DNA from 4 places in the Komagataeibacter sp. FNDCF1 genome. Region 3 is predicted to be linked to each of the others. Evidence: predicted binding sites of a transcription regulator. Region 3 holds the regulator's gene; each other region holds the start of a gene.
The links. Region 3 encodes LexA, which represses DNA repair genes until DNA is damaged. Its sites were predicted from a motif close to TGTTCTANNTANGTTC; they were not measured.
Positions count from the first base shown of each region.

Region 1: the regulator LexA is predicted to act here: its motif matches at 1,678-1,693, upstream of ssb (single-stranded DNA-binding protein).
Region 2: the regulator LexA is predicted to act here: its motif matches at 1,474-1,489, upstream of LDL32_RS08780 (ImuA family protein).
Region 4: the regulator LexA is predicted to act here: its motif matches at 1,020-1,035, upstream of LDL32_RS16865 (DotD/TraH family lipoprotein).

Region 1 is NZ_JAIWOT010000002.1:2,367-5,595, forward strand. It holds gene LDL32_RS16630 (hypothetical protein) at 1-203, shown strand, start outside; gene LDL32_RS16635 (hypothetical protein) at 200-589, shown strand; gene LDL32_RS16640 (hypothetical protein) at 586-1,092, shown strand; gene LDL32_RS16645 (hypothetical protein) at 1,089-1,601, opposite strand; gene ssb (single-stranded DNA-binding protein) at 1,970-2,434, shown strand; gene LDL32_RS16655 (DUF3991 and TOPRIM domain-containing protein) at 2,887-3,229, shown strand, end outside.
Region 2 is NZ_JAIWOT010000001.1:1,855,882-1,859,110, forward strand. It holds gene LDL32_RS08775 (DNA polymerase Y family protein) at 1-749, opposite strand, end outside; gene LDL32_RS08780 (ImuA family protein) at 649-1,425, opposite strand; gene LDL32_RS08785 (SOS response-associated peptidase) at 1,690-2,340, shown strand; gene LDL32_RS08790 (hemagglutinin repeat-containing protein) at 2,443-3,229, opposite strand, start outside.
Region 3 is NZ_JAIWOT010000001.1:901,042-904,270, forward strand. It holds gene bioD (dethiobiotin synthase) at 1-904, shown strand, start outside; gene lexA (transcriptional repressor LexA) at 888-1,556, opposite strand; gene glp (gephyrin-like molybdotransferase Glp) at 1,681-2,889, opposite strand; gene rpmG (50S ribosomal protein L33) at 3,048-3,215, shown strand.
Region 4 is NZ_JAIWOT010000002.1:39,347-42,575, reverse strand. It holds gene LDL32_RS16875 (PIN domain-containing protein) at 1-184, opposite strand, end outside; gene LDL32_RS16870 (DUF433 domain-containing protein) at 189-836, opposite strand; gene LDL32_RS16865 (DotD/TraH family lipoprotein) at 1,057-1,515, shown strand; gene LDL32_RS16860 (IS110 family transposase) at 1,840-3,006, shown strand.

The sequences.
Region 1 (3,229 bases), on a different contig from region 3:
GGCGCTCATTTTCCATCAGTGTGCATATCCGTCGGGGCGATCGTAAGCCACGTGGCTTTGATGCGGCTTACCGCACTGGCGCCCTGGGGACCGACAGATGGGTTCTCATGGTCGATAACGACGCTGATGGCGCGCGGATCCTGCATGGACGATCCGCAGCCGAAACCGGAAACATGGCGTCCTGCAAAGGAGACATGGCATGATCCGCCAGTATTATACGTCTCCATTTCAGGGCGGTAATAACCCGCTCCGGGTCGGGACCATTGCCAGCGGAACCATCTTCCGTCTTCCGGCTCCTGTTTCGGGACGTCCCTATCGGACCCGGCCGTGGATCGTGGAATGCTTTCTGAACGGCACGATGGGGGCGGCTGCGCTGAACCCCGTCACCGGTCTCTGGGAAGACCGTTATATGCGAGGCCGCTCGGATCTGGTCGTATTGCGCAGCCTCGCCAATTCCCGCCGTGTGACCGTGGCAGTGCGCTATCTGGAAAGGATGAGTGAAGAGGGCCTGAGCGAGGGGCATTATCCAGAACTGCCGGATGTGAACCGCTTTCATAACGGCTATCGATGCCGGAGCCAGGTGTCATGACGGCGAGGCCAATCCTGTGCGAGCGGCTTCGGATCCCGCCTTTCGACCCGGCTGTCCTGAAACCCACCCAATGGGCGACCGCCCAGCAAAAGGCAAAGCTTGGTAATGCGATCCTGCGGTTCATCGCACTCGGAATGCCTGCAGGAAAATTTACCCCGGCCCTGTATAACCGCCTGAGCAACATGTTCGGATTTATCGCGCATTATAATCGGATCGGCTTTGCGCAGACATGGTTCGAGAATGCAGCCACACGTCGCGATTTCCTCGATCAGGTTGCGCGACATCCCTGCTGGGGCGACCCGTCTTTTGTCTGGTCGGATGTGGAGAAGGAAATCGGGCAGCGCATCCGCGAGAACCTTCTGGTCGAGGCATGGGCAGCCCGTGCCCGCGAAGAACAGATTGCGCGTGAGAAGTCAGAACTGGCTGGCCTGATGGCAAAGCATGGCGGGACCACAACATCCGCGGTTGCCCCCGCGCCTCCCGTGCAGCCTGGGCTCTTCTAGCCTGCATCCACGCTCCAGGACCCATGCCCATCAAGGCATCTGGCCAGGAACTCCAGCGCTGCGCGTGGGTATTTCCTGATTTCCAGCAGGCTGCCGGTGGGCACCTCCATATGGTAGGCGCCGAGCCGGGTGGCGCAGCGCGGCTGGCCGAGCAGGAATTTTACGCCCCTGCCAGTCCGGACGGCCTGACGCGGCCCGAAAACGCCGACGACGTGACGACCACCAAGGTAAATATCGGCGTTGAACTTGCGCCACAGTGGTGCCCGGACGTCCTGTTCGTCAACGTCGACCTGCACGGTGCAGCAGTCGTTCCACGCAGCCGGCGTGCCATCTACACCATACAGGGTCTGGCAGATCTGGCGGACCGCCTGCTCGTGTTCGGGGAGGAAGGACCAGCCGATTTCCTTGCCGAGAAACCGTCCCCTGTACCGCCCGGCCTGGGTCGACAGTTCGGGATGAAAATCCGCCTTCAGCGTGATGCGGTCTCCCGACACGGTAATCACAGCCATGATGAACCCCCACGTTGGCAACAGGGAAATTCTAGAATGAATACTTTCATTGTACAAGAGAAAACGATATGGGCACGAATAAAAAAAGAACAATAATATGAAAACAAAGACCCCGAAGAAACAGAATTTTGCATCAGTGCTCCTGCCGGGTCTCTGACCTGGTTCCTGCGGTCTGAAGCGGTCGTCGTCGGGCGCAACCCCCAGGCCTTCGGTCGGGACGGCACCGTGAAGCCGCAGGCGCGGCTTCCGCACCATTGCCGCCCCGAGGGGTTGCGCCCGCCGCCTGATACCCGCTTCCGCGTGACCGCACCAGGTCAGAGATCCGGCAGGGGCCGGAGAGGACCGGGAAGGAAAAAAGGAACAGGACCATGAGCCAGTCAGTCAATCGCGCCATCATCATCGGTCATCTGGGCAGGGATCCGGATCTTGCCGCACGCAGGGAGGGGGATGGAAAAATCGCGTCTTTCGGCGTGGCGACAAGCGAAACCTGGACCGATCGCGCCAGCGGCGAACGCCGGGAGAAAACCCAGTGGCACCGTGTCGTCTCTTTCAACGATCACCTGTCGGCCGTGATCGAACGTCGGTGCCAGAAGGGAACCCTGGTCTATATCGAAGGCCATCTGGAAACACGCAAATGGACCGATCAGCAGGGACAGGACCGTTATGTAACCGAGATCATCATCGACCGGTTTGATGGGAACCTGAAGGTGCTGGCCAATGGCCGCAGCACCAGCGATGGACGTTTTGATGAAGAGCGCCCGTCGCGTAGCGCCGCCCAACGACCTGCTCCTGCTGGCGGTGGCCAGGAAATGGAGGACGAGATTCCGTTCTAGCTGCGGTTTTGTCGGGCTGGAGACAGCCCGGCTTCTCTGCCAGGGATATCTTCCGGACAGAGGGTCAAATTCCGGCATTGCGCCTTGGAGATCCACAAGCGTAACTGCCCGAAGTCCCCGCGACGGTGCCTGATGATCGGGTCGGGGGACTGAAAAGCCGGCAGAACCGGTCTGTTATGATAGATTTCTGGGCGGATGGGAACGGGGCGTGCCCATGTTGTTGTACGGGCAGGAGTATCGCGCGTTTCCTCCTCCCGATCCCGGTTTTTTCTCGTTGGTCGCATGATGTGGGCGGACATGGGACATTCCACAGGGAGTGTCCCGTGTCGTGTACGTTCCAGTCTTCCCGTTCTGTCCGGATTGCAGGCGCCTGAAGGCTGCCTTGCCCCTTGCATCCATATCGGGAAGCCGGAACGAAGAAAACATATATGGATACGGACCTAAAGTAATAAATGCCGCTTTTATGCGGCTTGTATTGCTCCGTTCACTATTCTGTTCGCCGATATTATTCGGGAATCCTGCTGTATTGTTTCCAGAAAGGCGGAGCCATTCATGAAAGGATTTATCCCATGGCTTACGTATCGTCTCCAGAAGCGCAGCAAAGGGAGCTTGACGAGCTTCGCAATGCGGTAAACTGCGCGGTTGTGCTTGAAAAAGCCGGGTTCAGGCTGGATCGGCAGGCTACTGCACAACAGTCGGCCCGTAACCTGAAGTTCCGCCGCGACAATGATGTGATCATTGTCAATCATGGCGGCAAGGGCTGGTGGGATCCAAAAGGTGATGGAAAGGGTGACG
Region 2 (3,229 bases), 950 kb from region 3:
TGCACCGGCGCCTGCAGCCGGACCGGGACAATGGCTTCCGCCTGCCGCCCGAAAGCCTGGTCCAGCCTGCGGGCGACATCCAGGCCGAAGCGCAGGGCCAGCGGTGCGCGCGGCATACCGGCCAGCGGGCCGATGCGTGACACGCCCAGCCCATGGAGGCCATCAATGATATCCTCTGGCAGGCGCAGGGCCTCGATGGGCAGGTCGACAATCGCTGCCGCCGTCTCACCGGGCGGCACGAGGGTGATACGTCCCCGGCCATAGCGCGCCAGCGCATGGGCGGCACCCCATGTATCGGCAATCGCGGCCCGGGCCGTCATTCCGGACTTCTTCAGGCGGGTGACCATGTTCTCCAGCATGACGGCCTCGCCCCCATGCAGGTGATCGGCACCGGTCGTATCCAGCACGATGCCGTCGGGTGGATCGGGGGCCACGATGGGAGCGATGCGGTGCTGGAACCACAGCGCTAGCCGCTCCAGCCCTGCCCGGTCACCGTCCGGGTCGGCATCCATGATGAGCAGATCGGGATGGAGCGCCTGCGCTTTCGCAACAGGCATGCCGGGACGCAGGCCCAGCCTGCGGGCGGCGAGATCGACCGATAGCACGACCCGTCGCCGCCCTTCCCGTCCGACGAGCGCCAGCGGGCGGTCAGGCGCGGGCGCGTCGGTTCCCAGCCGCTTCCTGAGCCGGTCTGTCGGCCAGAGCGGCAGGTAGAGCGAGACGACACGGTGCCAGTCTCCCTTTGGCATCACAGGCCTCCACTTCAAAATCGGCGCATTCGCCCGCGCGGGCACGGATCAGTTCCAGCAGCCAGCGGGACCGGCCGACGCCGGGCACTGGCAGCGGCACGGATGGGAGGACGGATACCCGCCACCGGGTGACCGAAGCGGTGGGCTGGCCGAAATCCGCCGCATCCGTCTGCCGCCGCCAGCGCCGTATGGCGATGCCCAGTGCGCCGGATGTCTCGGCCGCCAGCTGCAGGCGACGTGACGCGGTCATGGACAGGCGGGCCACCTCGGCGACGACTGCGCCCAGCCCCTGATGGCGCAATGCCTCCTCGAAACAGGCCAGCACATCGACGTCCGAACTGGCTGCGACATAGATGGTCCGTCGCGCCGACAGGCCGACCTGCTGCAGTGCGGGGGCATACAGGTCCTGACGGGTGGCGATCCACAGTACCTTGCCCCTTGTCCGCGCTGCGATTCCGGCGGAAAACAGGCCGGATGCCGCTGCATTCAGGGCGTCATGGCCGCCGCCTGCCACTTCATGCAGCGCGCCCAGCGCCAGTCCGCCGTCTGGCAGGCGACCGTCAATCTCGGGCACCCCGAAGGGCAGCACGCCCCGCCTGCGCCGGCCCTGGCCTTCGAGGCGGCTGACCTGTGCTCTCAGCGCCTCCAGCGCGGGACGTGGTTGAGATGCGGGCATGGGGTCGGACAGTCCATTCGGGTGTTTCTGGCATGGAATCAGTGATTGTGTTCGTTATTTGTTCTGGTACGGTGACGAATGTCAACCCATCCTGGAAAAGCGACTGTGATCCGGACGCGGGTACAGGCCTGTCGGCCGATCGTGGCTTGATGAAAACTGTCTGGATTGCAGGGGTTTATCAGGAACAGTCCAGCCGTCTTCGTCCTGAAGGGTGGGTACCGTCTGGCAGGACACCCATATCCGGACTCGCGAAAGGACGGCGTGATGTGCAACCTCTATGCGATGACCAGCAGCCAGCAGGCGATCCGGGAGGCGGCCCGGGTCATGACCGACCGCACCGGCAATCTCCGGCCCCTGCCCGAGATCTGGCCCAACACCCTGGCGCCCATCGTGCGGAACACGCCGGATGGGCGGGAACTGGTCATGGCGCGCTGGGGCATGCCCACGCCGCCGGGCTACCTGAAAGGGCACAGGGTTGATCGGGGTGTGACCAATATCCGCAATCCCATCTCGACCTGGTGGAAACGATGGGAAGGTGTGGCGCATCGCTGCCTGGTGCCGCTCACGGCTTTTTCCGAACCGGAGCGCCTGCCGGATGGGACCAGCAGGCCCGTCTGGTTTGCCCGCAGCGATGGAGAGCCGCTGGCTTTCTTTGCCGGAATCTGGTGTCAGTGGACGTCGGTACGGAAACTGGCGGATGGCGAGACGACGGATGACCTGTTCGGCTTCCTGACCACCACCGCCAATCGGGAAGTCGGCGCCATTCATCCGAAAGCCATGCCGGTCATCCTGACCCGTTTGGAAGAACTGGATCTGTGGATGAAGGGGCCTTTGGACGATGCGCTACAACTGCAACGTCCCCTGCCCGACGATGCCCTAACGGTCGCGAATGCTTCTGTGGGACGTAATTATTAAATGTCGCCTTTTGCGCCAGACGCCTGGCTGTGACCCCGAACGACCGTGCTGTCGATCATGTGCTGCCAGTCATCGATTATACCAACCGTTGATTGCTATAACCTATGAGCCCGTCGTCTTCGCCGTGGCGTCGGCATGGTTGGCGATGTCATTGGCCACCAGCGTGCCCGTGGACAGCTGGTTGAGCGCGGCCGCCGCCGTGCTTTCGATCACCCCCCCGTTCAGGGTCGTCGTGCCGCTCGCCGTGACATCAAGACCGCCACTGCCCGCATACAGCCCGGACTGCGTCGCCTCGGTCGAGGCATAGCTGTCCTTGACGGTCGTGTGACTGAAACTCGCGCTGCCCCCGATGTCACCCGCGCCCCAGACCGGCACCGAGAAGCTGGCGTCCACACCCGTGGTCTTCGAATTATAGTTCGACGTATCCTGCGCCGTGGTGATGGTCAGGTCTTTCGTCGCGACATCAATCGATTTGCCGCTGATTTCCGCCCCGTTCAGGGTCGTCGTGCCAGTCGCGTTGGCAATGGTGACGGTGTCCGTACCGCTGACCGTGCTGTCCACCGCCGTGCTGGACGCGGCATTGGTGTTGGTCTTCGAGGCGCCCAATTCGCCCTCGATGCTGACCCCGGCCCCTTTCGTGCCGATACTGGCCGAGGCCCCCACGCTCGCCTCGATCGATTTCGAGCTGGCGACCTCGTGCGTCGTGTCATACCCCGCCTGCAGCGTCACCTGCCCCGGCGCGGTCAGGGTCACGTCCTGGCCCGAAAGCTGGGACGCCGTCGCCACGATATTGCCCGACTGGCTGTCGGTCGGCACGCCGCCTGTCGCGGTCACGGCCAGCGTGTTGCCCGCCGCCGCCGTCGAACCCTGCACCGTGCCCGTCGTCAGC
Region 3 (3,229 bases):
CACGCAGGACGCGTTGCAGCGGGAATGGCCCGTTTCCGGCGCGGGACTGTGGCAAATCACGGAAATTGTCGATACACCGTCAACACCGCTGGCCTTCGCCCGTGAACTCAGGGCCATAGGTGCCACCCATACGGAACACGCGCCCGCCACGCCGGGACAGATGCGTCGCGTGCTGGCGGCCGCACGGGCCCGTCCCTTTGCCATGTCCTATCAGGTGGCATATGGCCAGTTTCACCGCGCACTCTGGCCCGGCGTGTTTGTAACCGGCACGGATACGGATGTGGGCAAGACCGTAGCGTCCGCAGCCCTGGTCCATGCATGGAAAGCCGCTTACTGGAAGCCACTGCAGAGCGGCACGGACGATGCACCATCGGACAGCACGGGCGTGCGCGGGTTGACGGGACTGGATGCGACGCGGCTCTACCCGCCAGCCGCAAGCTTCGGCGCATCCCTCTCACCCGAGGACGCGGCGCGCCATGCCCATACCCGCATCGACCCCGCCGCCATTACCCTGCCGCCCCATGACGGCACACGCGGGCCGCTGGTCGTGGAAGGGGCAGGGGGCGTGTTCGTGCCCATTGCCGAAAACTACCTCATGATCGATCTCATGGCCCGACTTGCCCTGCCCGTGGTGCTGGTCGCGCGCAGCACGCTTGGTACGATCAATCATACGCTGCTCAGCCTGGCTGCCCTGCGTGCCCGTGGCCTGCGGGTAGCGGGGGTCATCCTGAATGGTCCGGCCGAACCCAATGGCCGCAGCGCCATCGAACGGCACGGGCAGGTGCGGATACTGGCCGAGTTCCCGCTCCTGTCCCCGATGGGGCCGCAGGCGGTAGCACAACTGGCGCGCCGCCTGCCGTCCTGGGCGCAAATTACGGGCGAAGCCGTCAGTAACGGCGGATAAGCCCCGCAAGCGTGCCCTGTACGCTGACGCGCGATAAGGGCAGGACACGGGTTTCGTAATGGGTGTTGGCGGGAATGAGTGCGATCCCGTCCTTTTCATGCCGGATGCGCTTGAGCGTGACTTCCTCGCCATCGATCAGGGCCACGACAATCTGGCCATCCGTAGCCTGCATGCCCTCACGGATGATCACCATGTCCCCATCCAGGATGCCGGCATCCTGCATCGAATCGCCCATGACCTCCAGCGCGTAGTGACCGGCCTTGCCCAACATGTCCGCCGGGACGGAAATGCGGGTGGTCGTGGTGTTGATCGCCTCGATCGGGTTGCCTGCCGCCACGCGCCCGACGAAGGGCACTTCCACCACCGCAGCGTGGAAAATCTCGGGGGGCATGGCCGGTGGGGGCACGGGCGCCTGCACGGGGGGGGGAGGCACCTCGATATCCGGCAGGCGCAGGATCTCCAGCGCGCGCGCACGATGGTGCCGGCGATGCAGGAACCCACGTTCCTCCAGCGCCGAGATCAGCCGGTGAATACCGGACTTCGAGCGCAGACCGAGCGCGTCCTTCATTTCATCGAAGGAAGGGGAAAACCCCGTCCGGCGCAGATGGCCGTCTATGAACAGCAAAAGCTCATGCTGTTTTTTCGTGAGCATGCGATGTATCCTTTTGCCGTGGGCAAGACTACCGGGGCGGGGATGCAACGGAACAAATCAAAAACCCGCATCCATGTTCTATATTGGTTCCATATCCGCAGTCAACCGGCTTTCACACACGCGCTCAGCCTGGAACATGGTCGATGCGGATGATGTCGCACATTTCCCCGCATCTGGCGGCAGGGGCGTGGGGCGCGCGCAGCACCAGCGCCTGGCTTTGAGCCAGCACATGCAGCATGGCCGAGTCCTGGACGGGAAAGGGCGTGGCCACAAGTCGGCCCGCCGCGTCATGTGCAAGGCGTGCGCGCAGATGGTCCATACGCTGGTCATTGGTCGGCACATCGGCGCCCAGGACGGCCCGTACGGGGGGCTGGATCGCCTGCGCGATGCCCGCCATCCGCCGCAGGGCGGGCAGCACGAACACGATGGAACAGACAAAGGCCGCCACCGGGTTGCCCGGCAGGCCGATGAACGGCAGGCGACCCAGATGACCGTACATGAGCGGCTTGCCCGGCCGCATGGCAATCTTCCAGAAATCGGTTTTCATGCCGACCTGCTCCAGCCCGCGCCGCACCAGGTCATGGCTGCCCACACTCGCACCGCCTGCCGTGACCAGCATGTCCACGCCATCAACCATGCGTTCAAGTGTTGCAAGATCCGCCATGTCGTCACGCAGCGCGGGCAGCATGACCGGTTCGGCCCCGGCGGCGCGCAGCAGGGCCGCCAGCATCGGCGTATTGGAATTGGCAATCTGTCCCGGCCCGACCGGGCTGCCGGGCAGCAGCAGTTCATCCCCCGTGGCGGCAATGGCCACGCGCGGGCGGCGGGCCACTTCCAGCCATGCATGGTTGGCCGCTGCCGCCACACCGACATCCTGCGCCGAAAGCCTGCAACCCGCCGGGATGATGACCTGCCCCGTCGCGAAATCCTGTCCCAGCCTCCGTACATAGGTGCCGGGGGCAAGAGTGTGGGTGGTGCTGATGGTGGCGCCATCCGCGCTGGCATTTTCCTGTATCAGCACGGCATCCGTACCTGCGGGCATGACGCTGCCGGTAAAGATGCGTACGCATTCCCCCGCGCCCACCTGGCCTGCGAAGGGATGACCCGCCGGGGCGTGACCAATGCAGGCAAGGCGTACGCCCCGCGCGTGCAGGTCCGCCGCACGCACCGCGTACCCATCCATGGAGGAAACATCCGCCGGGGGATTGGACAGGCGCGCGCGTACGGGCGCGGCGCTGACACGGCCACAGGCGTCGGTCAGGGCGACGACTTCGGTGGGGAGGGGGAAAACGCCTTCAAGAACCCGTTTTTGCGCTTCGGCGACACTCAACATCGTACCCGGCACTCCTTTTTTACCCGTTATGGACGAATTTAAGCAGAAATATCGGTCAGGGTGCTTGACCTCAGCCTTGTGTATGCGCATTTTCCGCCAACTTGAACCACTGCTGCACCTGAGTGTTCCAGCAGCGGCGGAGCAGTGCTGAGGATATCATGGCCAAGAGCAACACCATTCAGATCAAACTCGTCTCCACGGCGGACACCGGCTACTTCTACGTGACCAAGAAGAATGCCCGCGCCCAGACCGGCAAGATGGAACTGCGGAAATACGACCCCGTCGCACGCAAGCACGTGGCCTTCCGCGAAGCGAAGATCAAATAACTTTCCGCCCCGGC
Region 4 (3,229 bases), on a different contig from region 3:
GTCCTTTTTTTTCGAGACGGATCCGTTCCCTTTCTCGCCCCTCACGCATTTCCTGATAAACGATGGGGCTGATCCGGTATTGATCGTCGTCAATCGTGTCGAGCCACGCCTTGACATAAGAATTACCGGCATCTCCCATCGCGCGGAAAACATTCGTGTCAATCAGGTAAAGTGGACGCAACATGAGATCAGGACTCAGTCCCACTTTCTACGGCATCAAAAATACCCATCTCCGCCAACGCACCAGCCGCCCGCCGGAAACTACGGACCGGATATGGACGCCCAGGTTTGGGATAAGCTTCCGTGTAAGCAATAGCAGATTCAATCTGTTCCTCGGTCAGGGTCGGATAGTCCGCTTTGATCTCCTTGATTGTCTGTCCCTGTGCGAGGGCAGCAACACGATAAGCAGATATATCCGTTCCCTTTATAACAGGATCAGTCCCATCCTCCTCCAATATATTTTTCTTGGCGTCGAGGAGTTTCTTGTATTTGGATAGAAAATTACGATGAATTTCGGTAATATTCGCTTTAAAAGGACCAAATCTTACGGTTCTGGCTTTTGCTTCATTTTTTTTGAAGGCCTGATACAGCTTCCGACGCCCCATCGGAGTTAGATCCGCATGCATCTGCTTTTCAAGCGCCAGAAACAACAACTCCGAGAGCCCGATCTTTCGTACCCGCCTACGCCCCTTCCTTACGCCGTGAACCGGCATGTTCTCTTCCGGTTCGCTGATCTTCTCTACTTCCCCACGATCAATTGCCCGGTTGATATCCTTTTCCGACATACCGATCAGAAACTGCGCTTCGCGTAGGGTAACGGCCTGGATTTCTATCATGTGCGCCTCCAATGCATCCCATAATAGGGAATAATTAGGATATATCAAGTCGTACTAAGCGCCTGCCATGACCCTGCGGGTCAATTTGGTGAAACAAAATCCCGAAAAAGACCCAGATCTGCTCTCGAGACTCACATGGAAGAAAAAGCAACGCAGCCAATTTTTGCTGTAGCAGTCGCAAGATGATCTTCGAAGCTTCTCCCATCATCCGGAGAAGCTCATGAAACATTCTCTGCTCATTTTTCTTTTGCCCATGGCACTCAACGCCTGTGCGCAGAGCCTGTCGTCACCTTCTCCCATTGCGACGACCGGCATGGCCAATCCTGAACTGGCCTTGCAGCGGTCAAGAGCAGAGACCACGACTGATCTTCGGGAACTTGGCAGTATCCGCCCGTCTCCGGTCGTGGCATCTGCCAACCCGCCCCCGCTCCCCGATGACCTGACCCGCCGGATCTGGTTCGTGTGGGACGGCCCGCTGGGCAACGCCGTCGCAAAACTCGGCCAGGAGATTGGCTATAGCGTGACTGTCACCGGCCATCCCCGAGCAATGCGCGTCGCGACCAACAGCGTTGCCGCCGTGGTGGATATCCTTCGGACATTGGGCGATCAGGCCGGAGATCAGGCCATGGTCTCGGTAGACCCGCTTCACCACGCGATAACGGTGGCCTGGCATGCGTAAGATGGCGCTCTTTCTATCTTCGGCCATCGTCGTGACGGCCGCAGGCAGCCCGACCCATGCAGCGTCTGTCTCCGCGGCGAAGGTTGTCATTGAGGAGAGGCAGCACGTCCGGCTACCGACATCGTCTCCATCCCCGCCATCGGCCCGCAGCGGCACATTGGTCCCGGAGCCACAGCCGCCCCAGCCGGGTGCGGATCAGGTGGACGGGGCTGATCCCGCCCTTGCCAATCCCATCAATAAACCGGTGACAGATTCCATGAGGAGTGGATAGCGAGCCGCGCCGTGTCAGAGTGTGCTTGCTGAAACTCTCTGGAGGGCAGAACCATGCTCGAGGCATCTGATCATCCCACGACCCCGGTCGCTATCCGCGTTGATCTTGGCGCGATCTTCGTTTCACTGGAACTTGGAAAATCGAGTTGGCTGGTCACATCGCTCTCACCCGGAAGCGAGAAGATGTCGCGCCACTCGGTTCAAGGTGGCGATATTGCGGGCCTGTTCGGCTGTTTCACTAGTCTTCGTGACAAGGCCCGCGCTCGGGAAGGAAGACTTTTTCCGCTTGTGGTGATTCAGGAAGCCGGATTGGATGGATTCTGGATCGATAGAGCCTTGAAGCAGGAGGACTGGATCGAGAGCCATGTCGTCGATGCGGCGTCGATCGCAGTTCCCCGCAAGCACCGGCGTGCAAAGACGGATCGTATCGACGGGGAGATGCTGGTCCGTACGCTGCTGGCGTTCAAACGCGGAGAGGCACGGGTCTGCTCAATGGTCCGCCCTCCATCACGGGAAGAGGAAGACCGCCGACGTCTCAGTCGGGAGCGTAAGGTTCTGGTGGGCGAGCGCACGCGGCATATCAACCGCGTCCAGGGCCTGCTGCTGAGCCAGGGCATTCGAGGTTACCGGCCGCTGCGACGGGATCGGCGTGCCTGTCTCGACGAGTTGCGAACGGGCGATGGTCATCCCTTGCCGAAGCATCTCAAGGCGCAGATCGGACGAGAACTGGACCGCATCGAACTTCTCATGGAACAGATTAAAATGGTTGAGAGCGAACGGGACGAATTGGCAAAAGTGAATGACAACAATCAATGTTCGCCAGTTGTCCTGTTGCAGGGTCTCAGAGGGATTGGCGCCGAGTTTGCCACCGTTCTGACGCAGGAAGGACTGTTCCGGCATTTCGACAACAGGCGGCAGGTCGCGGCTTATGCCGGTCTGGCGCCTTCGCCGTGGAAAAGCGGATCGATCGACCGTGAACAAGGCGTCTCGAAATCCGGTAATCCGCGCCTGCGCACGGCCATGATCCAGCTTGCCTGGCTGTGGCTCCGCTACCAGCCTGACACCGCGCTGGCGCAGTGGTTCCATGAACACGTGGGCGCAAGAAGTAACCGGAGCCGCAAAACGGCGATCGTTGCCCTGGCCCGCAAGCTTCTTGTTGCGCTCTGGAAATATGTCACGAGTGGTGTCGTTATCGATGGCGCGCATCCGGCGTCCCGCTGATGGAAACACCACAGACATAAACCCCATCCCCAGGACCTGATCAGTCCTGTGGATCCAGGTGAACGGACCGATCGGCCCCATGGCTTGCAATGCCGACCTTTCAGAATGGTCCCGTTCTCCTGAGCCTTTGCCCCGAATGCGGGATAGTGGTGCTGCCGCGCGCGAGCGGCGACCGGATGTGAGGTTCTACAGGTGCGGCATCGCGCCGGTAGTCGTTAAACAG